Regions from separate parts of the Neobacillus oceani genome, predicted to be linked through region 2. Evidence: a T-box and tRNA genes for the amino acid it is inferred to sense, from the RefSeq annotation. Region 2 holds a T-box; the other holds one or more tRNA genes.
The links. A T-box is a leader RNA that pairs with one kind of tRNA and senses whether it is charged. The one in region 2 lies ahead of trpS (tryptophan--tRNA ligase), so its partner is inferred to be a tRNA-Trp.
Positions count from the first base shown of each region.

Region 1: it has a tRNA-Trp gene. The T-box ahead of trpS (tryptophan--tRNA ligase) is inferred to sense a tRNA for this amino acid. The anticodon was not compared.

Region 1 is NZ_CP143543.1:814,291-825,393, forward strand. It holds gene V1499_RS03975 (cob(I)yrinic acid a,c-diamide adenosyltransferase) at 1-162, shown strand, start outside; gene perR (peroxide-responsive transcriptional repressor PerR) at 271-711, shown strand; gene V1499_RS03985 (YgzB family protein) at 762-1,109, opposite strand; gene V1499_RS03990 (nucleotidyltransferase-like protein) at 1,266-2,129, shown strand; rRNA gene V1499_RS03995 (16S ribosomal RNA) at 2,452-4,003, shown strand; rRNA gene V1499_RS04000 (23S ribosomal RNA) at 4,236-7,168, shown strand; rRNA gene rrf (5S ribosomal RNA) at 7,283-7,398, shown strand; tRNA gene V1499_RS04010 (tRNA-Asn) at 7,415-7,489, shown strand; tRNA gene V1499_RS04015 (tRNA-Ser) at 7,496-7,586, shown strand; tRNA gene V1499_RS04020 (tRNA-Glu) at 7,603-7,677, shown strand; tRNA gene V1499_RS04025 (tRNA-Val) at 7,684-7,759, shown strand; tRNA gene V1499_RS04030 (tRNA-Met) at 7,922-7,995, shown strand; tRNA gene V1499_RS04035 (tRNA-Asp) at 7,999-8,075, shown strand; tRNA gene V1499_RS04040 (tRNA-Phe) at 8,081-8,153, shown strand; tRNA gene V1499_RS04045 (tRNA-Thr) at 8,180-8,255, shown strand; tRNA gene V1499_RS04050 (tRNA-Tyr) at 8,263-8,347, shown strand; tRNA gene V1499_RS04055 (tRNA-Trp) at 8,355-8,428, shown strand; tRNA gene V1499_RS04060 (tRNA-His) at 8,444-8,519, shown strand; tRNA gene V1499_RS04065 (tRNA-Gln) at 8,541-8,615, shown strand; tRNA gene V1499_RS04070 (tRNA-Gly) at 8,621-8,695, shown strand; tRNA gene V1499_RS04075 (tRNA-Cys) at 8,702-8,776, shown strand; tRNA gene V1499_RS04080 (tRNA-Leu) at 8,805-8,886, shown strand; gene V1499_RS04085 (hypothetical protein) at 9,285-9,470, shown strand; gene V1499_RS04090 (short-chain fatty acid transporter) at 9,883-11,103, shown strand, end outside.
Region 2 is NZ_CP143543.1:1,081,676-1,092,778, reverse strand. It holds gene spxA (transcriptional regulator SpxA) at 396-791, opposite strand; gene V1499_RS05450 (hypothetical protein) at 1,341-1,523, shown strand; gene V1499_RS05445 (hypothetical protein) at 1,688-1,885, opposite strand; gene V1499_RS05440 (ABC transporter ATP-binding protein) at 2,140-3,072, opposite strand; gene V1499_RS05435 (ABC transporter ATP-binding protein) at 3,073-4,140, opposite strand; gene V1499_RS05430 (ABC transporter permease) at 4,154-5,068, opposite strand; gene V1499_RS05425 (ABC transporter permease) at 5,071-6,006, opposite strand; gene V1499_RS05420 (peptide ABC transporter substrate-binding protein) at 6,286-7,917, opposite strand; T-box leader at 8,383-8,602, shown strand; gene trpS (tryptophan--tRNA ligase) at 8,663-9,655, shown strand; gene V1499_RS05410 (YjbA family protein) at 9,882-10,628, opposite strand; gene V1499_RS05405 (hypothetical protein) at 10,717-10,932, opposite strand; gene opp4C (oligopeptide ABC transporter permease) at 11,079-11,103, opposite strand, start outside.

The DNA.
Region 1 (11,103 bases), 270 kb from region 2:
ACTGTCTCCAGACGGGCGGAGCGGGCGGCGGTATCCTTGGGTGAGTCGGTGAATCCGTTGGTGCTTGCCTATTTAAACAGGCTATCCGACCTTCTTTTTGTCACGGCAAGATATGTAAACATGAAACTTGGGGCAGAGGAAAAAACTCTGCACCAATCGTAGCCATTTGGTAATAGGTAGATGAGCAGGCATATTGACAAATGCCCCCATTTTCTTATAAACTAATTATAACAATTATAATTTAAGAATTTATGTATAGAAGAGAGGTGCATGTCGGTGCCGCAACATTTGAAGGAAGCATTGGAAGTTTTAAAAGAATCTGGGGTTAGAATGACTCCGCAGCGCCATGCCATACTGGAGTATTTAATCCAATCCATGTCGCACCCGACTGCAGATGACATTTATAAAGCCCTTGAAGGCAAATTCCCAAACATGAGTGTCGCGACGGTTTACAATAACCTCCGCGTTTTTAAGGAAGTAGGGCTTGTAAAGGAACTGACTTACGGTGACGCCTCGAGCAGGTTTGATTTTAAGACATCCGACCACTACCACATTATTTGTGAAAAGTGCAATAAAATCGTCGACTTTTATTATCCGGGCCTGGACGAGGTTGAGCATCTCGCATCCCATGTGACTGGCTTTAAAGTCGCACACCACCGGATGGAGATTTATGGGGAATGCCCAGATTGCTCCGCGAAGGAAGCGCACTAATCTAATATAATTAGCAAAACGCCCGGATAAGCGCATCCGGGCGTTATTTGTTACTGTTTCTTCTTATTATAGGACTCGTCGAATTCCTTTCCTTCGAGATTAGGATCAAGTGTCAGCGGTTCTCGGCAGTACATGCACATGTCTACCCGGCCAAGCATTTTCGTGTGCCTTTCGCAATTCGGGCATACCACCTGTACCGTCTTTGTTGAAAGCATGCCTATCCAGAAGTAGACTACAGTACTTGCGATAATGAACAAAAACCCGACGAGCATGAATATTGTCATTAAAACGGGTGATGTCCGGAAAAAGATGCCGCCATACATAATAATAAATCCAATGAAAATAAGGCTTAGTGCAAAAGTACGGATTTTATTAATTTTACTCGAATACTTCCCCATGCAATTCCCTCCCGATTCTTAACTATACCATACAAGCGATTTTGGTGGAACTTGGGCAATCGTTTTGGGATAGAAGAAAAAATGGTTTTTAATTAAGGAAGGAAAAAAAGAAATTATTGTCGAAACTATAGCTATCAATGTTTTGGAGGAACGACCATGGAAGATATTCTTCGCCCGATATACCAGGAAAGGGCCAGCCAATCGAATACTATGGGGATTTTATTGGTTGAAAAAAAAGAGAAATACAGCCCGGCCACTGATTTTTTTGATGCAATTCTTTTGGTGATTGTCAATGAAGCCGATGAGCCAATTACGATAAAACATTATTCCTATGGAGAAGAGAAAGCCGCACTTCATACAATTACCGAGGCTAAGTTACGGGAGTGGATGCTCCTTGGTACGAACCGGAAAATTTTCGAATGGCTTTACGGAGCGAAAGTTGTTTTCGACAGAAATGAGTACATAAGAAATTTGCTTACGGAATTCAGGGACTTTCCTTTTTATGGCCGGAAAATAAAGATGGGCATAGAATTTGCCAAACTGATCCGCCGTTATTTGGACGGCAAGGCTTTTTTTGAAAATGGCCAATACCTTGATGCCTATAACCATGTTGTCCATTCACTTCATCATTTGGCGCGCCTTGCGGTCATCGAAAGCGGCTTCCATCCCGAATTAACGGTTTGGAACCAGGTAAAGCAAATTGATCCCGAGCTGTTTAAGCTTTATGAGGAGCTCGTTACAAGCGAAGAGGCGTTGGAGAAACGTCTTGAGCTTTTATTCCTAGCCAGCGAATTTTTGATTCATTCAAGAACCAGGGTAGGGGCGGGCCATCTTTTAAGTGTTCTTAAAAAGAAAGATATTTGGACGATTGGGGAAATAATGAAGGATGAAGAGCTTGTTCATTATTCAGTTGATTTAAGCGTCCTTCTTGAGTACCTTGCTGAAAAGAATTTGATTGAGACGGTCCCTGTGGAAACGAAAAGCCCTAGCCTGTATCATAGGTATTACAAGGTGTGTTAATAAAGGAATAAATATTATTTTAAAAAAGTAAAAAGGTATTGACCTTTAGGTGGAATCTTGTTATATTAATATCCGTCGCTGCGATACGAACCACTAAATAGTTCGTAAGCGGCGGATAAAAAAGTTATTGACACAGTAATTGAGGTTATGATATATTATAAAAGTCGCCTCAATGCGACACGGTGAGTTTCCGCGTAAACGGAACTCGCGGTGATGAGTAATATTGTTCCTTGAAAACTAAACAAACAAGCGTCAACAAACAATAATATAGTGATCTTCGGATCACTAGCCAACGTAACTTTATGAGCTAAACTCATACTCTTTTTTGGAGAGTTTGATCCTGGCTCAGGACGAACGCTGGCGGCGTGCCTAATACATGCAAGTCGAGCGGAAGTTTCAAAAGCTTGCTTTTGAAACTTTAGCGGCGGACGGGTGAGTAACACGTGGGCAACCTGCCTGTAAGACTGGGATAACTTCGGGAAACCGGAGCTAATACCGGATAATCCTTTCCAACACATGTTGGGAAGCTGAAAGACGGTTTCGGCTGTCACTTACAGATGGGCCCGCGGCGCATTAGCTAGTTGGTGGGGTAATGGCCCACCAAGGCGACGATGCGTAGCCGACCTGAGAGGGTGATCGGCCACACTGGGACTGAGACACGGCCCAGACTCCTACGGGAGGCAGCAGTAGGGAATCTTCCGCAATGGACGAAAGTCTGACGGAGCAACGCCGCGTGAGCGAAGAAGGCCTTCGGGTCGTAAAGCTCTGTTGTCAGGGAAGAACAAGTACCGGAGTAACTGCCGGTACCTTGACGGTACCTGACCAGAAAGCCACGGCTAACTACGTGCCAGCAGCCGCGGTAATACGTAGGTGGCAAGCGTTGTCCGGAATTATTGGGCGTAAAGCGCGCGCAGGCGGCCTCTTAAGTCTGATGTGAAAGCCCACGGCTCAACCGTGGAGGGTCATTGGAAACTGGGGGGCTTGAGTGCAGAAGAGGAGAGCGGAATTCCACGTGTAGCGGTGAAATGCGTAGAGATGTGGAGGAACACCAGTGGCGAAGGCGGCTCTCTGGTCTGTAACTGACGCTGAGGCGCGAAAGCGTGGGGAGCGAACAGGATTAGATACCCTGGTAGTCCACGCCGTAAACGATGAGTGCTAAGTGTTAGAGGGTTTCCGCCCTTTAGTGCTGCAGCAAACGCATTAAGCACTCCGCCTGGGGAGTACGGCCGCAAGGCTGAAACTCAAAGGAATTGACGGGGGCCCGCACAAGCGGTGGAGCATGTGGTTTAATTCGAAGCAACGCGAAGAACCTTACCAGGTCTTGACATCCTCTGACACTCCTGGAGACAGGACGTTCCCCTTCGGGGGACAGAGTGACAGGTGGTGCATGGTTGTCGTCAGCTCGTGTCGTGAGATGTTGGGTTAAGTCCCGCAACGAGCGCAACCCTTGATCTTAGTTGCCAGCATTCAGTTGGGCACTCTAAGGTGACTGCCGGTGACAAACCGGAGGAAGGTGGGGATGACGTCAAATCATCATGCCCCTTATGACCTGGGCTACACACGTGCTACAATGGATGGTACAAAGGGCAGCGAAGCCGCGAGGTGGAGCCAATCCCATAAAACCATTCTCAGTTCGGATTGCAGGCTGCAACTCGCCTGCATGAAGCCGGAATCGCTAGTAATCGCGGATCAGCATGCCGCGGTGAATACGTTCCCGGGCCTTGTACACACCGCCCGTCACACCACGGGAGTTTGTAACACCCGAAGTCGGTGGGGTAACCGTAAGGAGCCAGCCGCCTAAGGTGGGACAGATGACTGGGGTGAAGTCGTAACAAGGTAGCCGTATCGGAAGGTGCGGCTGGATCACCTCCTTTCTAAGGATATTGCCTTTAAGGCAATCGGAACTCAGTCCTTCGGGACTGTGATGTTGGCCGCTTGTTTGTTTAGTTTTGAGGGAGCAATCCTTCAAAGCTTTTTTTGACTCTGCCCTTTCGGGCAAAGTTTGTTCCTTGAAAACTGGATAATGTTAAGAAGAAGTAACCAAGAAGAACCGAGTGATCGCCATTTTAGTTTTCTCTCTGGTAAACAGAGTGGAATGACCTTTTAGGTTAAGTTAGAAAGGGCGCACGGTGGATGCCTTGGCACTAGGAGCCGATGAAGGACGGGACTAACACCGATATGCTCCGGGGAGCTGTAAGTGAGCTTTGATCCGGAGATTTCCGAATGGGGAAACCCGCCATCCGTAATGGGGTGGCATCTTTACCTGAATCCATAGGGTATTGAAGGCAGACCCGGGGAACTGAAACATCTAAGTACCCGGAGGAAGAGAAAGCAAACGCGATTCCCCAAGTAGCGGCGAGCGAAACGGGACATAGCCCAAACCGGAAGGCTTGCCTTCCGGGGTTGTAGGACACTCTACATGGAGTTACAAAGGAACGGGGTAGGCGAAGAGGCCTGGAAAGGCCTGCCGGAGAAGGTAAAAGCCCTGTAGCTGAAACTTCGTTCCCTCCTGAGTGGATCCTGAGTACGGCCGGACACGTGAAATCCGGTCGGAATCCGGGAGGACCATCTCCCAAGGCTAAATACTCCCTAGTGACCGATAGTGAACCAGTACCGTGAGGGAAAGGTGAAAAGCACCCCGGAAGGGGAGTGAAAGAGATCCTGAAACCGTGTGCCTACAAGTAGTCAGAGCCCGTTCATGGGTGATGGCGTGCCTTTTGTAGAATGAACCGGCGAGTTACGGTCCCATGCAAGGTTAAGCCGAAGAGGCGGAGCCGCAGCGAAAGCGAGTCTGAATAGGGCGAATGAGTATGTGGCCGTAGACCCGAAACCAGGTGATCTACCCATGTCCAGGTTGAAGTCCAGGTAACACTGGATGGAGGACCGAACCCACGTACGTTGAAAAGTGCGGGGATGAGGTGTGGGTAGCGGTGAAATTCCAATCGAACCTGGAGATAGCTGGTTCTCTCCGAAATAGCTTTAGGGCTAGCCTCACGTAGTGAGAGTCTTGGAGGTAGAGCACTGTTTGGACTAGGGGCCCCCATCGGGTTACCGAATTCAGACAAACTCCGAATGCCAAAGACTTATCCGTGGGAGTCAGACTGCGAGTGATAAGATCCGTAGTCAAGAGGGAAACAGCCCAGACCACCAGCTAAGGTCCCAAAGTATACGTTAAGTGGAAAAGGATGTGGAGTTGCTTAGACAACCAGGATGTTGGCTTAGAAGCAGCCACCATTTAAAGAGTGCGTAATAGCTCACTGGTCGAGTGACTCTGCGCCGAAAATGTACCGGGGCTAAACGTATCACCGAAGCTGTGGATTGACATCTTCGATGTCAGTGGTAGGAGAGCGTTCCAAGGGCGTTGAAGCAGGACCGGAAGGACCTGTGGAGCGCTTGGAAGTGAGAATGCCGGTATGAGTAGCGAAAGATGGGTGAGAATCCCATCCACCGAATGCCTAAGGTTTCCTGAGGAAGGCTCGTCCGCTCAGGGTTAGTCGGGACCTAAGCCGAGGCCGAAAGGCGTAGGCGATGGACAACAGGTTGATATTCCTGTACCACCTCTTCATCGTTTGAGCAATGGGGGGACGCAGGAGGATAGGGTAAGCGCACTGTCGGATATGTGCGTCTAAGCAGTTAGGCTGGAAAGCAGGCAAATCCGCTTTCCGTGACGGCTGAGCTGTGACAGCGAGGGAAATTTAGTACCGAAGTTCCTGATTCCACACTGCCAAGAAAAGCCTCTAGCGAGATGGAAGGTGCCCGTACCGCAAACCGACACAGGTAGGCGAGGAGAGAATCCTAAGGTGAGCGAGAGAACTCTCGTTAAGGAACTCGGCAAAATGACCCCGTAACTTCGGGAGAAGGGGTGCTCTTTAGGGTTCATAGCCCTGAAGAGCCGCAGTGAATAGGCCCAGGCGACTGTTTAGCAAAAACACAGGTCTCTGCGAAGCCGCAAGGCGAAGTATAGGGGCTGACGCCTGCCCGGTGCTGGAAGGTTAAGAGGAGGGGTTAGCGCAAGCGAAGCTCTGAATCGAAGCCCCAGTAAACGGCGGCCGTAACTATAACGGTCCTAAGGTAGCGAAATTCCTTGTCGGGTAAGTTCCGACCCGCACGAAAGGCGTAACGATCTGGGCACTGTCTCAACGAGAGACTCGGTGAAATTATAGTACCTGTGAAGATGCAGGTTACCCGCGACAGGACGGAAAGACCCCGTGGAGCTTTACTGCAGCCTGATATTGAATTTTGGTACAGCTTGTACAGGATAGGTAGGAGCCTGTGAAGCCGGAGCGCCAGCTTCGGTGGAGGCGTCGGTGGGATACTACCCTGGCTGTATTGAAATTCTAACCCGCACCCATGATCTGGGTGGGAGACAGTGTCAGGCGGGCAGTTTGACTGGGGCGGTCGCCTCCCAAAATGTAACGGAGGCGCCCAAAGGTTCCCTCAGAATGGTTGGAAATCATTCGCAGAGTGTAAAGGCACAAGGGAGCTTGACTGCGAGACCTACAAGTCGAGCAGGGACGAAAGTCGGGCTTAGTGATCCGGTGGTTCCGCATGGAAGGGCCATCGCTCAACGGATAAAAGCTACCCCGGGGATAACAGGCTTATCTCCCCCAAGAGTCCACATCGACGGGGAGGTTTGGCACCTCGATGTCGGCTCATCGCATCCTGGGGCTGTAGTCGGTCCCAAGGGTTGGGCTGTTCGCCCATTAAAGCGGTACGCGAGCTGGGTTCAGAACGTCGTGAGACAGTTCGGTCCCTATCCGTCGTGGGCGCAGGAAATTTGAGAGGAGCTGTCCTTAGTACGAGAGGACCGGGATGGACGCACCGCTGGTGTACCAGTTGTCTTGCCAAAGGCATCGCTGGGTAGCTATGTGCGGACGGGATAAGTGCTGAAAGCATCTAAGCATGAAGCCCCCCTCAAGATGAGATTTCCCATTCGTAAGAAGTAAGATCCCTGAAAGATGATCAGGTTGATAGGTCAGAGGTGGAAGCACGGCGACGTGTGGAGCTGACTGATACTAATCGATCGAGGACTTAACCAAATAGATTGCTCGTTCTTCCGAACTTCTTCTGAAAATTATCCAGTTTTGAGGGAATGAAATTTCCACTTGAAAAAACCTGAAAAGGTATTATAATAAAGTATGTCTGATTCAATGTCTGGCAGTTATGGCGAGAAGGCCACACCCGTTCCCATACCGAACACGGAAGTTAAGCTTCTCAGCGCCGATGGTAGTTGGGGCCTTGCCCCTGTGAGAGTAGGACGCTGCCGGGCTTTGATTAAATACTATTCCGCAGTAGCTCAGTGGTAGAGCAATCGGCTGTTAACCGATCGGTCGTAGGTTCGAGTCCTACCTGCGGAGCCAACAAATGGAGAGCTGTCCGAGTGGCCGAAGGAGCACGATTGGAAATCGTGTATACGCTAACCGCGTATCAAGGGTTCAAATCCCTTGCTCTCCGCCATATATATTTTAATACTGGCCCCTTGGTCAAGCGGTTAAGACACCGCCCTTTCACGGCGGTAACACGGGTTCGAATCCCGTAGGGGTCACCATACATTGGAGGATTAGCTCAGCTGGGAGAGCATCTGCCTTACAAGCAGAGGGTCGGCGGTTCGATCCCGTCATCCTCCACCATAGGTTTATATTTTTTATTGTCGCGGGGTGGAGCAACGAGCGTTGCCTCACTGATTAAACTGCGAGTTGTACCCATCGAGCTGCTTCTTGAGTTAGCCTACTGAGATGGGGACAGTCAATGCTCCCAATGAGCATGACAAAAATGTAATATTTTTTTATCGTCGCGGGGTGGAGCAGTCCGGTAGCTCGTCGGGCTCATAACCCGAAGGTCGCAGGTTCAAATCCTGCCCCCGCAATTTGGTCTGGTAGTTCAGTTGGTTAGAATGCCTGCCTGTCACGCAGGAGGTCGCGGGTTCGAGTCCCGTCCAGACCGCCATTTATGGCTCAGTAGCTCAGTCGGTAGAGCAAAGGACTGAAAATCCTTGTGTCGGCGGTTCGATTCCGTCCTGAGCCATATTTAATTTAATTTATATTCACTATGCCGGTTTAGCTCAATTGGTAGAGCAACTGACTTGTAATCAGTAGGTTGGGGGTTCAAGTCCTCTAGCCGGCACCATTTTTTCGGTGGGGTAGCGAAGTGGCTAAACGCGGCGGACTGTAAATCCGCTCCCTCAGGGTTCGGCGGTTCGAATCCGTCCCCCACCACCATTTATACAGGGGTATAGTTTAAAGGTAGAACGAAGGTCTCCAAAACCTTTGGTGTGGGTTCGATTCCTACTACCCCTGCCAATTTTCCCAATAATGGCGGTCGTGGCGAAGTGGTTAACGCACCAGATTGTGGCTCTGGCACTCGGGGGTTCGATTCCCCTCGATCGCCCCATTTATGTTTAAATATTGATATTGGGCTATAGCCAAGCGGTAAGGCAACGGACTTTGACTCCGTCACTCGTAGGTTCGAATCCTGCTAGCCCAGCCATTTATGCGGAAGTAGTTCAGTGGTAGAACACCACCTTGCCAAGGTGGGGGTCGCGGGTTCGAATCCCGTCTTCCGCTCCATTATTCGGCGGCATAGCCAAGTGGTAAGGCAAAGGTCTGCAAAACCTTTATTCACCGGTTCGAATCCGGTTGCCGCCTCCATCATACAAAGTCCAATTCATTTTATTATGCCGGTGTGGCGGAATTGGCAGACGCGCACGACTCAAAATCGTGTTCCGAAAGGAGTGCCGGTTCGACCCCGGCCACCGGTATCTGAAAACGTTGAAATGACGCTGTTCTACACAAGATGTAGAACGGCGTTTTTTCGTTTATGCGGAACGATCCAGCAATTAAAATCGTACGCGGTGGAAACGAATAACACTGTAATGGGGACGTCATTATGGCCTGTACTAGACGCCAGAACGAACTATCTATGACGGAGGACATGTCGAAGCACTGTTGCAGCCTGCGCTCCGATTATCTGGATTTTGAGGGAATCCGTTAGAACTTTGGGTTAAGGAGTGCGAAATTCGAATTTACGCTCGTTAAGGTGGCCGCCTATACATACGAGGTAACTGGCAGTGTGCATTAAGTGGACAAGCTGACGTAGCAAAATGCACATCGAGCAGGATGCGGAAGTTATACGTGGCTAATGTGGCGGGCGTTGTTAATGTCCAGGTTATCGAGGTTTACCGGACATTACTTTTATTATATTGCATCGGTCGATATACTTAGCTATTATAGGGTACTTTCCCGAAACGTAGCCGTTCTCATTCGGATTGCTTCTCGTGATGTAGACACCGTTTCAACGGACTTTTTAATGTATATACATATCGGCACGACTCAAAACCCGTGATCCGTGAGGAGTATCGGTTCGACCCCACCATCATTTTTGAATGCTTTAGTTAAGTAATATCCGTAATATAGCTCAAGAACATTGGTGTATCAGTGTTCTTGAGCGTTTTTATATATTTTTTTATAACGATACCAATCGAAGCAATATTTTTGGACTTTTTATTTGGTGTCATAACCCAAAAATTGCACGAGATATGGATGTCATACCTATTTTTTTCGGGACATACTAAAACTAGATAGAAGGTGACAATTTTTACGACACTTTTTTACAAGACTCGAGTTTTTCTAATTGACTTTAAGTAGTTGTATTGTAAGATGGAAGTAATGATTTTTTAATATTCCAATTATTAAGAACACAATTCCATACTCTAAAATTATTTTAATTGGAAAATAATTAGAAAGGTGTGTGCTTGTTGGAAAAAGAGAAGAAAATCGCAAAACAGGGGGAACAATCAGGCAGACTGGAACGTATGGGTATTTCTTTAGCAAATTGGAGTGAGAAGTGGTTTCCAGATGCGTATATTTTTGCTGCAGTTGCAGTTGTGATCGTTGCAATAATTGCTTTATTAATGGGAAGGACTCCTGTCGAGGTGGGGGTCGATTTTGGAAAACACTATTGGGATTTGATTCCTTTTACAATGCAAATGGCTTTTATTATTATTACAGGCTACGTAGTGGCTTCTTCAAAACCTGTTCATAAGCTCATTGCTAAGATGGCGACAATTCCTAAATCACCGAAAGTAGCTGTAGCTTTTGTAGCATTCTTTGCCTTAGTTACATCATTAATTAGTTGGGGATTTAGCTTAGTGTTTAGTGGTATCCTGATTAAAGAAATCAGTAATCGAGTCAAGGGTGTCGATTATCGAGCCATGGCAGCAGCAGGGTTCTTAGGTCTTGGAAGTATTTGGGCATTAGGGCTTTCTTCATCAGCAGCATTATTAATGGCAACGAAATCTTCCATTCCTCCTGAATTGTATGAAATTAGTGGTACGATTGCAATGTCGGAAACGATTTTCACTTGGCAGAACTTAGTCATGATTGTTGTTCTAATTGTTTTATCCGTTTGGCTTGCATATGTGTCCGCACCAAATAAGGACAAGGCAAAGACTGCGGAAATGGCTGGTCTTGATTATAGCCGGATAGAATCTCTTGAAAAAAAGAAGGGTGATAGACCAGGAGAATGGTTGGAATATAGCCCAATATTAACGATCTTATTAGTTACTCTAGGTTTTCTTTATATTGGATACATAATGGCTGATGTAGGTCCAATCGCAGCACTAAATCTCAATAATTATAACTTCATACTTTTAATGTTTGGGTTGCTTTTGCACTGGACACCGAGGAACTTTTTGAATTCAGTATCTAACTCAGTACCTGCTATTAGTGGAGTACTTATACAGTTTCCATTATATGCAGGGATTTTCGGAATTTTAATGAATTCAGGACTTAACGATGTATTAGTAGACTTCTTTCTTTCCATTTCGACTGAAAATACTTTCCCAGTCATTGCAGGGATCTATTCAGCTGTTCTAGGGCTCTTTCTACCTTCAGGTGGGGGAAAATGGATTGTTGAAGCACCGTACTTGCTCGAGGCTGCGAAAGAGTTAAATGTTAGCATGGCTTGGATCGTGCAA
Region 2 (11,103 bases):
CTCTCCCTTCCGGTAGCAAGAGTGAAGGGACTGTTTACCCCCGTGCAGATGATATTACTTATCTATTACCCTTATCCGGGCTGTTTATTCCGGCTGGCGCCTTGTACCTTTATTTTATGATAAAGCAGGCATTTAGGGAAACAAAACATACCATTTTCAAAAAAATGAGCAAATGCCTCAGGCTAAGTTCGCAAGCGTGGCGAGGCACTAAAGATTCAGTTTCCAAAATCGGATATGCAATCGCGAATGAAGGGTTACATTATAGTTTAACAAAGGCTCGTCCTGTTCACAACCATTTTCTACTGGGAAAAATAAGGGCAGGTGGCGGGGGAAATGCTGCAAGGAATCAAGGGATTATAAAGGACCCCCAAGCTCTGGAGGTCCGGATGTGTTGTTTAGTTGACCATGCGCTGTGCTTCGCGAAGTTGGAATGTACGTACTTTCCTTGGAAGGAAGCGGCGGATTTCATCCTCATTGTAGCCAACCTGCAGCCTCTTCTCATCGAGGATGATTGGGCGGCGCAAAAGTCCTGGGTTATCCTTGATCAGTTCAAAAAGGTTTTGCAATGGCATGGTTTCCAGATTTACCTCAAGCTTCTGGAACGTTTTCGAGCGGGTCGAAATGATTTCATCCGTCCCATCTTCGGTCATCCTCAAAATTTCCTTGATTTCATCAATCGAAAGCGGTTCGGAAAAGATATTCCGTTCTGTGTATGGAATTTCATGCTCCTCCAACCATGCTTTAGCTTTTCTGCATGATGTGCAGCTTGGTGAAGTGTATAGCGTTACCATAAGTTTTCACACTCCTTCTAAAATAAAGGCCATCTATATGGTTTAAATGGGGATTACGATTTTAATGTTATAAATTAAAATAACTACAATTAAGGAATATCTATTATTAATTATACAGCAGTATCGATAAAAGCGGTATCACTTTTTGAAAATAATATTTTGTAAAAAAAGGCTCTCTTTTCTGCCATACGTAATATAAGACGAATCACAAACGAAAAAGTTTCACAGAATTTATAAAATAATTGATTTTTATGATTGCTCATCCTCCTAAACTATTATAATTTTCGTAGGTCGTAATTATTTTATGTACGTCATCTGGAAAAAATTAAAACATACAATCATATACCCGTCACCGGAGAGAGTTAAACATATTTTTTATAATTTTTTGGATTCTCATTTAATTTTTTGTAAATGAAAAAACATAATTATTTTCCGATTGTTTGCCAGAATGTCGATTCTTTTCCTTTTAATCTTTGCTTGTTTCTTTTAAAATAGAAGTATAAGGCAAGATAATAAATGTTTCCGAAGAGAGGGGCAGGAGAAGCATACATGGCAGGATACTTAACTGATTTAGCTATTGTCACTGTTTTGGTAGTTGGAATTACTGCTTTAATGGGAGTCATTACTAACGGCATCGGGGAAAATATTTTCGGAAGAAACAAACGCACTGAGTTCACTGACCAGGCTGCGAAATTTGTAACCGGCTGGAAGGAAGTTGGCGGGAAAAAATAATTTAAGTGTGGCTGCGGTACCCAATTGGTAACGCAGTTTTTTTATTGTATTCGTTTCAGGCTATATGTGCCAACCAAACCGGCTTTTGTCCAAACAATGTCACTCATTCTGATTTGAGTGACTTCCTATCTAGATTTTGCCCAAACAAAGTCACTCATCCTGAATTAAGTGACTTCCTTTCTGGATATTGCCCAAACAAAGTCACTCATCCGTATTTGAGTGACTTCCTTTCTGGATATTGCCCAAACAAAGTCACTCATCCTGATTTGAGTGACTTCCTTTCTGGATATTGCCCAAACAAAGTCACTCATCCGTATTTGAGTGACTTCCTTTCCGGATTTTGTCCAAACAAAGTCACTCATCCTTATTTAAGTGACTTCCTTTCCGGATTGTACCCAAACAAAGTCACTCATCCTGATTTGAGTGACTTCAATTCGGAATACGCAGAAACCTTGCTTTTCACGACATGTAAACCAAATTCAGCTCCCTCAATTTGGCACGCACCCAAAAATCAAGTACGCCAGGGCAAAAGAAAAACGACCCTTAGTGGGCCGTTTTCTTTGTTAACACTTATGGTTATTCAAGAGGATCTCTCCTGCACAGTCAATAAATCCTGCTACTTGTACTGAGCCTTGTACTGCTCGAATTCCTTCTTGGAGCAATAAACGAAGTGGCCAGGAGCAACTTCTCTCATCTCAAGTTCTTCATTCTCTTCATACTTATGGACACTTGGGTCGTAAGGAATCCTTTTCCTTGTGCGTTCACTGTCCGGATCCGGTAGTGGAATCGCCGATAGGAGCGATCTAGTATACGGATGCAGCGGGTTTTTATACAATTCTTCCGCAGGTGCCAATTCAACCAGCTTCCCGAAGTACATAACGCCAATCCTGTCGCTGATGTACTTGACCATGGACAGGTCGTGGGCGATGAACAGATACGTCAAGCCCTTTTCCTTCTGCAATTTTTTCAATAGGTTGACAACCTGTGCCTGGATGGACACGTCAAGTGCTGAAATTGGTTCATCCGCGATGATAAAGTCCGGCTCCACGGCAAGTGCGCGGGCAATCCCGATACGCTGCCTTTGGCCACCGGAAAATTCATGCGGATAACGGTTTGCGTGTTCCTTGTTCAAGCCGACCGTCTCAAGCAATTCATATACCCTCTCCATCCTTGCTTTCCTGCCCTTGGCAAGGCCGTGGATGTCGATTCCTTCGGCAATGATATCGGCCACCGTCATCCTTGGGTTTAGGGAAGCATATGGATCCTGGAAAATCATTTGCATTTTCCGGTTGAATTCTTTTAATTTCTTAGTCGACTTATGGCCATGGACATCCTCGCCATTAAAGAGTACCTGCCCATCAGTTGCGTCATAAAGGCGGATAATCGTCCTGCCGGTTGTTGACTTCCCGCATCCGGACTCCCCTACCAAACCAAGGGTTTCACCTTTGTAAATATCGAATGTTATACCATCAACAGCCTTGACCATATTTGGCCGTCCAACATTGAAGTACTGTTTCAGGTTTTTTATTTCAACCAATTTTTCAGCCATCTATTTCCCCTCCTTGACAAGCCTTGGCTCATCGAACGCAGAGGCCAGCTTCCTCATCCGTTTCTTTACTGCTTCAGGCGGCTCGACCTTTGGTGCATCGGGATGAAGGAGCCATGTTTTTGCGAAATGTGTTTCTGAAATTTGGAACAACGGCGGCTCTTGCTCAAAATCAATGGCCATTGCATACGGGTTCCTAGCCGCAAACGCATCGCCTTTTGGCGGGTTTGTCAGGTCTGGTGGTGTTCCCGGAATCGCGGCAAGTTCGGATTTATCGTCACTGTCCAAGCTTGGCATGGACGCAAGCAATCCCCATGTATACGGGTGGCGCGGATCATAGAAGATTTCATCCACCGTTCCCATTTCAACGATTTGGCCTGCATACATAACGACAACCCTATCGGCAACGTTAGCGACGACACCAAGGTCGTGCGTAATGAAGATGATGGAAGTATCCATCTTGCTTTGCAAGTCATTCATAAGGTCCAGGATTTGCGCCTGGATGGTAACGTCAAGTGCTGTAGTCGGCTCATCGGCAATTAGGAGCTGCGGATTAGCAGCAAGGGCTATCGCAATCATCGCCCGTTGTCTCATACCGCCGGAAAACTCATGCGGATACTGGTTGACGCGCCGTTCAGGCATAGGAATCCCTACGAGGCGCAGCATTTCCACCGCACGTTCCTTGGCCGCGGCCTGGCTCATATTTTGGTGCTTAATTAGCCCCTCCATGATTTGGCGTCCGATTTTCATCGTAGGATTCAGGGAAGTCATTGGATCCTGGAAAATCATGCTTATTTCTTTTCCTCGGATTTTTTCCATTTGCTTTTCCTTTTTTGGAACGATGTCTTCCCCATTGAAGAGGATTTGTCCGCCTGTGATTTTACCTGGAGGCATTGGAATCAGCTTCATGATCGTTTGTGCCGTAACACTTTTTCCAGAGCCAGATTCCCCTACAATCGCAAGGGTTTCACCTTTTTTCAAGTCAAAGCTTACGCCACGGACAGCTTTTACGTCTCCGCCATAAGTCTGGAATGAGACTTCCAGGTTCTTTACTTCAAGCAATTTCGTCATTTCTCATTCCCCCTTATTTCCGTAGTCTTGGATCCAATGCGTCGCGCAATCCGTCACCGATTACGTTGAAGGCAAAGATGGTTAAACAGATAAACGTAGCCGGGAAGAACAAGCGCCAAGGATAGTATTTAAGGGCCGGCAGTCCATCAGACGCCATTGTTCCCCAACTCGCAAGCGGCGGCGTCAATCCAAGCCCTAAATAACTCAGGAATGATTCCGTAAAGATAGCGGATGGAACGGATAACGTCATTGTTACGAGGATAGGCCCCATTGTATTCGGAATGAGGTGCTTGCTCATAATCCTCGGCAAATCCGCGCCTAGTGTCCTTGATGCAAGTACAAACTCCTGGTTTTTAAGGGAAAGTACCTGCCCCCGGACAATCCGCGCCATATTGATCCAGCCCGTGATTGTCATTGCCAGGATCATCGTTCCCACACCTTGTCCAAGAACAACCATCAAGAGGATAACCAACAGCAAATACGGAACACCCCAAAGGATATCGGCGAACCGCATCATGGCATCGTCTGTACGGCCGCCCTTATAGCCTGCTAGGCCGCCATAAAATACACCGATGAAAAAATCGACCAGGGCAGCCGCAACGCCGATGAACAATGAAATCCTTGCACCGAACCAAGTACGCGCGAACACATCGCGGCCAAGGTCGTCGGTGCCAAACCAATGCTCACTGCTTGGCGCTTTATTCGTATTCGTATAATCATTTGATCTATAATCATGTTCAGTCATATGAGGTCCAAAGATTGCCATGAAAATCAAGAGGATCAGGAGAACAACGCCAAACATGGCAAGCTTGTTTTTACGAAAACGGATTGAAACATCTTTCCAGAAAGAAAGGCTCGGTTTCGATATCTTTTCCGCATCGTAAGCCTTTGAACCGACAATCTGGAACTTATCTTTTGAAATCTGCATTGTTATTCTCCTTTCCTTCCGCCGGACAGTTTAATCCGTGGATCAATCAAGCCGTACGCGATGTCGACGAGGAGAATGGCCGTCAGCAAAATGATACTGTAGAAAACTGTAACACCCATGATAACTGTATAATCGCGGTTGGTGATTGATGTTACAAAGTGGGACCCAAGTCCTGGTATACCAAAAATCCTCTCGATAACGAAGCTCCCTGTAATGACACCTGCGGAAAGGGGGCCCAAATACGTCACAACAGGAAGCAATGCATTCCTGATCGCATGCTTCACAGTGATTGCCCTTTCGCTAAGCCCTTTTGCCTTTGCCGTACGGATATAGTCATTTGACATGACTTCCAGCATGCTCGAGCGGGTCAAGCGTGCAATAAACGCCATTGGCGTGGAAGCGAGTGCCACGGCCGGCAGGATCGTATGAGCAAAAGATTCCCAGCGCGCCACTGGCAAAATCTGCAGTTTGATGGAAAAAATATATTGAAGGACAGATGCCATAATAAAGGATGGAACTGAAATGCCCATTACCGCAAATATCATTGCGCTATAGTCCTGCCATTTATTATGCCTTAACGCGGCAATAATACCGAGGAGGACCCCAAGTGATACGGCAATTAAAATTGCTTCTAGCCCCAGGGCAAGTGAAACAGGGAACCCTGTCTCAATTAGGTCGTTAACTGTCCTTGCCTTGTACTTAAATGAGGGGCCGAAATCCCATTGGGCAATCCTGCCCAAGTATTCTCCGTATTGGACATACCATGGTTGGTCCAAACCATAATGCTCATTCAAAGCTTTTTCAATCTCAGCAGGCAACTGTTTTTCGGATGTAAACGGATTGCCTGGTGCCAGCCTCATTAGAAAAAATGTGGCCGTAATGATCAAGTAAAGGGAAAGTAGCATAAAAACCAATCTTCTAAAGATGTATCTAACCAAAAGTGCCCACCTCCATTGTTTGCCCTTTATCCTCTCCTAAAAATCAATTATTGACAATTTTTAAGAATAGTAAAAGGGTCTGCCGGAATTGGATTTATTTTCAAAACACTCTGGAAGCTTAGAAAAACTTGGCATCTATACGCCAAGTCCTAAAGGAGCATGCCTAATTTTTTCTATACTTCAGAATATTCCTCTAATATACCCTATATCAGAAAGGAAGGTATATGGGAACCGTAACCCCATATACCTACCTAAGTTGTATACCATATTCAGTTTTGCTTATTCGAACTTAGCCCACTTCAGCTGGACATCGCCAAGGCCGGATACAACTACACCCTTCAGGTTGTCTTTCTTAACCCAAACGTTTGTATAGAAGTAGATTGGGGCAGCCGGCATTTCATCCATGAAGATTGCTTCGGCTTGTTTCAACATTTCAAGACGCTTGTTGGCATCGCCTTCTTTTTGGGAATCGATCAGAAGCTGTTTATATTCTGCATTTTCCCAGAAAGTATCGTTGTTGCCGCCAAGTTTGTCGCGGTAAATTTCAAGGAAGTTGATTGGGTCGTTAAAGTCGCCCAGCCAGCCCATACGGCCGATCATGTAATCTCCCTTATGCATCTTGTCGATGTATACAGCCCACTCGGCATTGTCCAAGGTCACTTCAACGCCAAGGTTCTTCTTCCACATATCCTGGATTGCCTGGGCAATCTTTTGGTGTGCTTCTGAAGTGTTATAGGAAAGCGTGATTGCAGGAAGCTCGGAAACATCGCTATAACCAAGTTCCTTCAAACCTTCTGCAAGGAATTCCTTCGCTTTTTCAACATCGTTATCTTTGAAATAGCCCTTTTCATTTTCCTTGTTCATGGAAGGAGGTACGATTGCCATCGCAGGCACCTGTCCGCCCTGTGTGATGTTTTCAACTATTGCCTGGCGGTTGATTGCGTAGGCAAGAGCTTTACGGATATTTTTATTATTCAATGGCGGCTTTTCAGTCTGGAACTTATACCAATAAGTACCAGCGATTGGTTTGATGTTCAGGTTACCCGCATCCTTCAGCTGCTTAAGAGCGTCTGTTGGAAGTGTACCGAACGGAGAACCGGCCCAGTCAAGCTCGCCGTTGTCGAACATGGATAGTTCAGTGTTAGGATCATTAATCATGTACATCTCGACTTTAGTCAGGCTGACAGCATCAGCATCCCAATAGTCTTCGTTCTTTTCAATAACGATTTTGTCCTGGTGAGCCCATTCAGTCATCTTGAAAGGACCATTTGATACATATGCATCGCCTGCGTCAGTGTACCAATTCGGATTCTCTGTGGCCACTTTCTCATTAACAGGGAAATAAGTGTAAAACGCAGTCAACTCCAAAAAGTAAGGAGTCGGGTTCTCTAGTGTGACTACAAGAGTTTTGTCGTCCTTTGCTTCTACGCCTAGTGTTTCTGGCTTGGCTTTGCCTTCATTGATAGCCTGGCCGCCTTTAACATAGTATAGCTGGTATGCATACTGTGACTCGTTTGCTGGGTCAAGTGCCCATCTCCAGGCATAAACGAAATCATGGGCGGTTACAGGGTCGCCGTTTGTCCATTTAGCATCACGGAGCTTGAACGTGTACTGTGTCAGGTCGTCTGAAGGCTGGATGTCTTCCGCCATGGCAGGCTGCGGTTTTCCGTCCTTGTCAATACGTGTCAAGCCTTCAAATGTCTGAAGCAATACGCCGCCTGAGGTAGCGTCATTAGCCAATCCCGGATGTAGGGAGAATGGCTCGGAGTTGATGTTAACTTTCATTTCCTGTGGAACGTCTTTTTTCTTCTTGTCCTTATCGCCGCTGGCGCTATCGCCGCCGCTGCAGGCAGCAAGGAACATGCTCATTACAATCAACATGCTGAAAAAGATAGAAAATCTTTTCTTCACAGTCTTACCCCCCTATTATTAATTTCCTCAAACGGAAGTCCGATTGTCTTTCCAGTAAACTACATTTGTATGTACGGAAAAGAATGATTTAATAGTCTGATAATTTCTAAAAAAGAAAAAATCAGCCAATTAACCAATAAAAAAAAGCGAATTTATAGCTTTGCAGATACATTCATCTCCAGAAGTTATAAACCGGCTTTTTCTAGGTCCGGCTATAGAACATACGAATGTAATAATTGAAACACAATCGTAAAGTCGCCCGTTTGTTACGTTTATTATAAATAGTTTAATTCTTTAATGCAAGCAGGAAATTGGGACACAACCCTCTATTCCGGAATAACATTCTAGTATTACACTGGAAAAGGCGTATGAATTTTCCTGAAATTACCTCAATTTTACCTTCCCTAGCCATCTAATCCGCTTGATTTTCAATGCAATTTAATGTATTTTAATATTACAATTAATACAACGGCTTTGAGAAAGAATAGTACTGCCAGCAATTGGTTTTCAGAGAGTTTGTGGATGGTGTGAACAAACAACCGGCTGCCAGGAATGGGCTTTTGAGCCCCGGAATGGAAATTTAGTATATTCCGGCGCGTGCCAGGCGTTAACATGGCTTCCCCTTCAAGGGGCAAAAGAGGCTTTTAAGCAATTAGGGTGGCACCGCGGACCATTCGTCCCTATCATGATGGGGATGAATGGTCTTTTTTTATTATTTTTCAAAAATTATAAGGAGGAAACTTCCATGAAAACAATTTTTTCGGGTATTCAGCCAAGCGGCACGATTACTCTTGGAAATTACATCGGCGCCTTAAAGCAGTTCGTGGAGCTTCAGGAGGAATATAACTGCTATTTCTGTATAGTAGACCAGCATGCGATTACCGTACCACAGGACCCTATTCAATTAAGAAAAAATATCCGCAGCCTTGCCGCCCTCTATTTGGCGGTAGGCCTGGATCCGGAACGTGCTACGCTTTTCATCCAGTCCGAGGTGCCCGCACACGCCCAGGCCGGATGGATGATGCAATGCATCTCCTATATTGGCGAACTTGAAAGAATGACTCAGTTCAAAGACAAATCCGCAGGGAAAGAAGCGGTTTCCGCTGGGCTTCTAACATATCCGCCACTAATGGTCGCCGATATCCTCCTTTACAGTACAGATCTAGTACCTGTAGGCGAGGACCAAAAGCAGCATTTGGAACTGACAAGGGACCTGGCGGAAAGGTTCAATAAAAAGTATCGGGAGATTTTCAGCATACCGGAAGTGCGAATTCCCGAGGTCGGCGCTAGAATCATGTCGCTACAGGAACCGACAAAGAAGATGAGTAAGTCCGACCCTAACACGAAATCGTTCATTTCTATCCTTGACGAGCCGAAGCTAATTGAAAAGAAAATTAAAAGCGCAGTTACCGATTCTGACGGCGTCGTAAAATACGACAAGGATAACAAGCCAGGAGTATCGAATCTTTTGACCATTTATTCCATTCTAGGCGGAAAACCCATTCCTGAAATTGAAAAAAACTATGAAGGAAAAGGATATGGGGAGTTTAAGGCCGATTTGGCCGAAGTCGTCATCCATGCGCTTAAACCAATCCAGGACAGGTACCATGAATTAATGGAGTCCTCTGAACTGGACGACATCCTGGATCGGGGCGCGGAAAAAGCAAACAGGGCAGCATCGAAAATGCTAAAGAAAATGGAAAGTGCGATGGGGCTTGGCAGAAAGCGCAAAAAATAAGGTCTATTCATTAAACAAAGAGAGGCATTCCCAATTAAATTGGGCGCCTCTCTTTGTTATTTCAAAATGCTTTTAAGAAACTATTTCTGCCCTACTTACTAACAGCTTATCCATTAAACACCATTCGCCTATTATATAGAAGAAACTCGACGTTTAATTTCCTTAGAAAAAAAACTGCAAAACAACCGAAAAAAATCTCCTCTAACAGCTGGTTCTAAATTGGGGATTAATTCACCTTGGGACCGTGCTCCATTTCCCAAAGTTTTTCGAAAAACGGCTGCCCTTTAATAAGATTTTCACAGAAATGTTCATGCTTCCTACTCCAGCCTGGCTTTACATTTGTAAAAAGCTGCTTCCACGCTTCGTCAAAATTCATTTTTTGGATTGCTTCATAATGTTCAGGTGACCATTCCGTATACCAATAGCGAATTTCTGCTTCATTCCCTGATGACTGCAGCTGGTCGAGCGCCATGAACAACAGCTGTTTCAATTGCCTTTCCTTTCTGGTTAACCCGGTCATTAGTTCCGGTTCAGGAGAAAGTATATGGAACTCTTTAGAATCAAGTTCAGGCTTGAATTTGTAAACTGCGGGATCCTGATTTTCAAGCATTTCATAGACAAGCTGTTCCTGCCTGGGAATAAGCCTGCTTTTTCTGACCGGAATATTGTACCCAATTGTGTCAACTGCCAGTATGTCCATTCCGTCACTTATGACAAAACAGTATTCTAATTGAATCCGCTCATGATTTTTCCGTAAATAAGCCTTTTGATAAATATCATCGAGAAGCTGCTGAGGCAATGGCGCAAGGTCGTTTTCAATGTAACGGAACAGGATTGGCTCAACCTTTAAGAGCGGTACCTGGTCAAGCAATTCAACGCCATCATCTTTTCTCCATTCATGGAAATGGCATACATTGTAGCCATTTTCCTCTCCTTCAAACCAGTTCACCCAGACATCATGAAGATATAACATTGATCGACCCCTCACTTCAAGAATCCATTTGTCAATCAGTATAGGCAGCCTCAAGTTAAATTATTCCTTATTCGGACGATGAATCCTTTCATTCATTATCATTTCGGCTGGGTAGAAATATGCTTAAAGCGACGATTGTCACGCCTATCGGAAGTAGATAGCATTCAGGCTTCGCCGATATAAATTGAAGATAGTCCCAATACCCCATACCTGCGGCGAAAACGTTCAGATATGCAACTAAACTGATACCCCCGGAAACCGAAATGCCAAAACCCGTCAGCAAGAAAAACAACCTAACAGCCATAATCCCCGATTCTCCTGTCCATGCCGACCCTCCTGCATGTCCGCATTCTTTAACACATATGTATGATTGATTATCCTTGGTTATGTACACCCTTTCCCTGGAAGGTTTTTTCACAAAAAAAATCTACCATTTTTGGATGGTAGATTTTATCTTCGAGATTTAGGGTTGAAA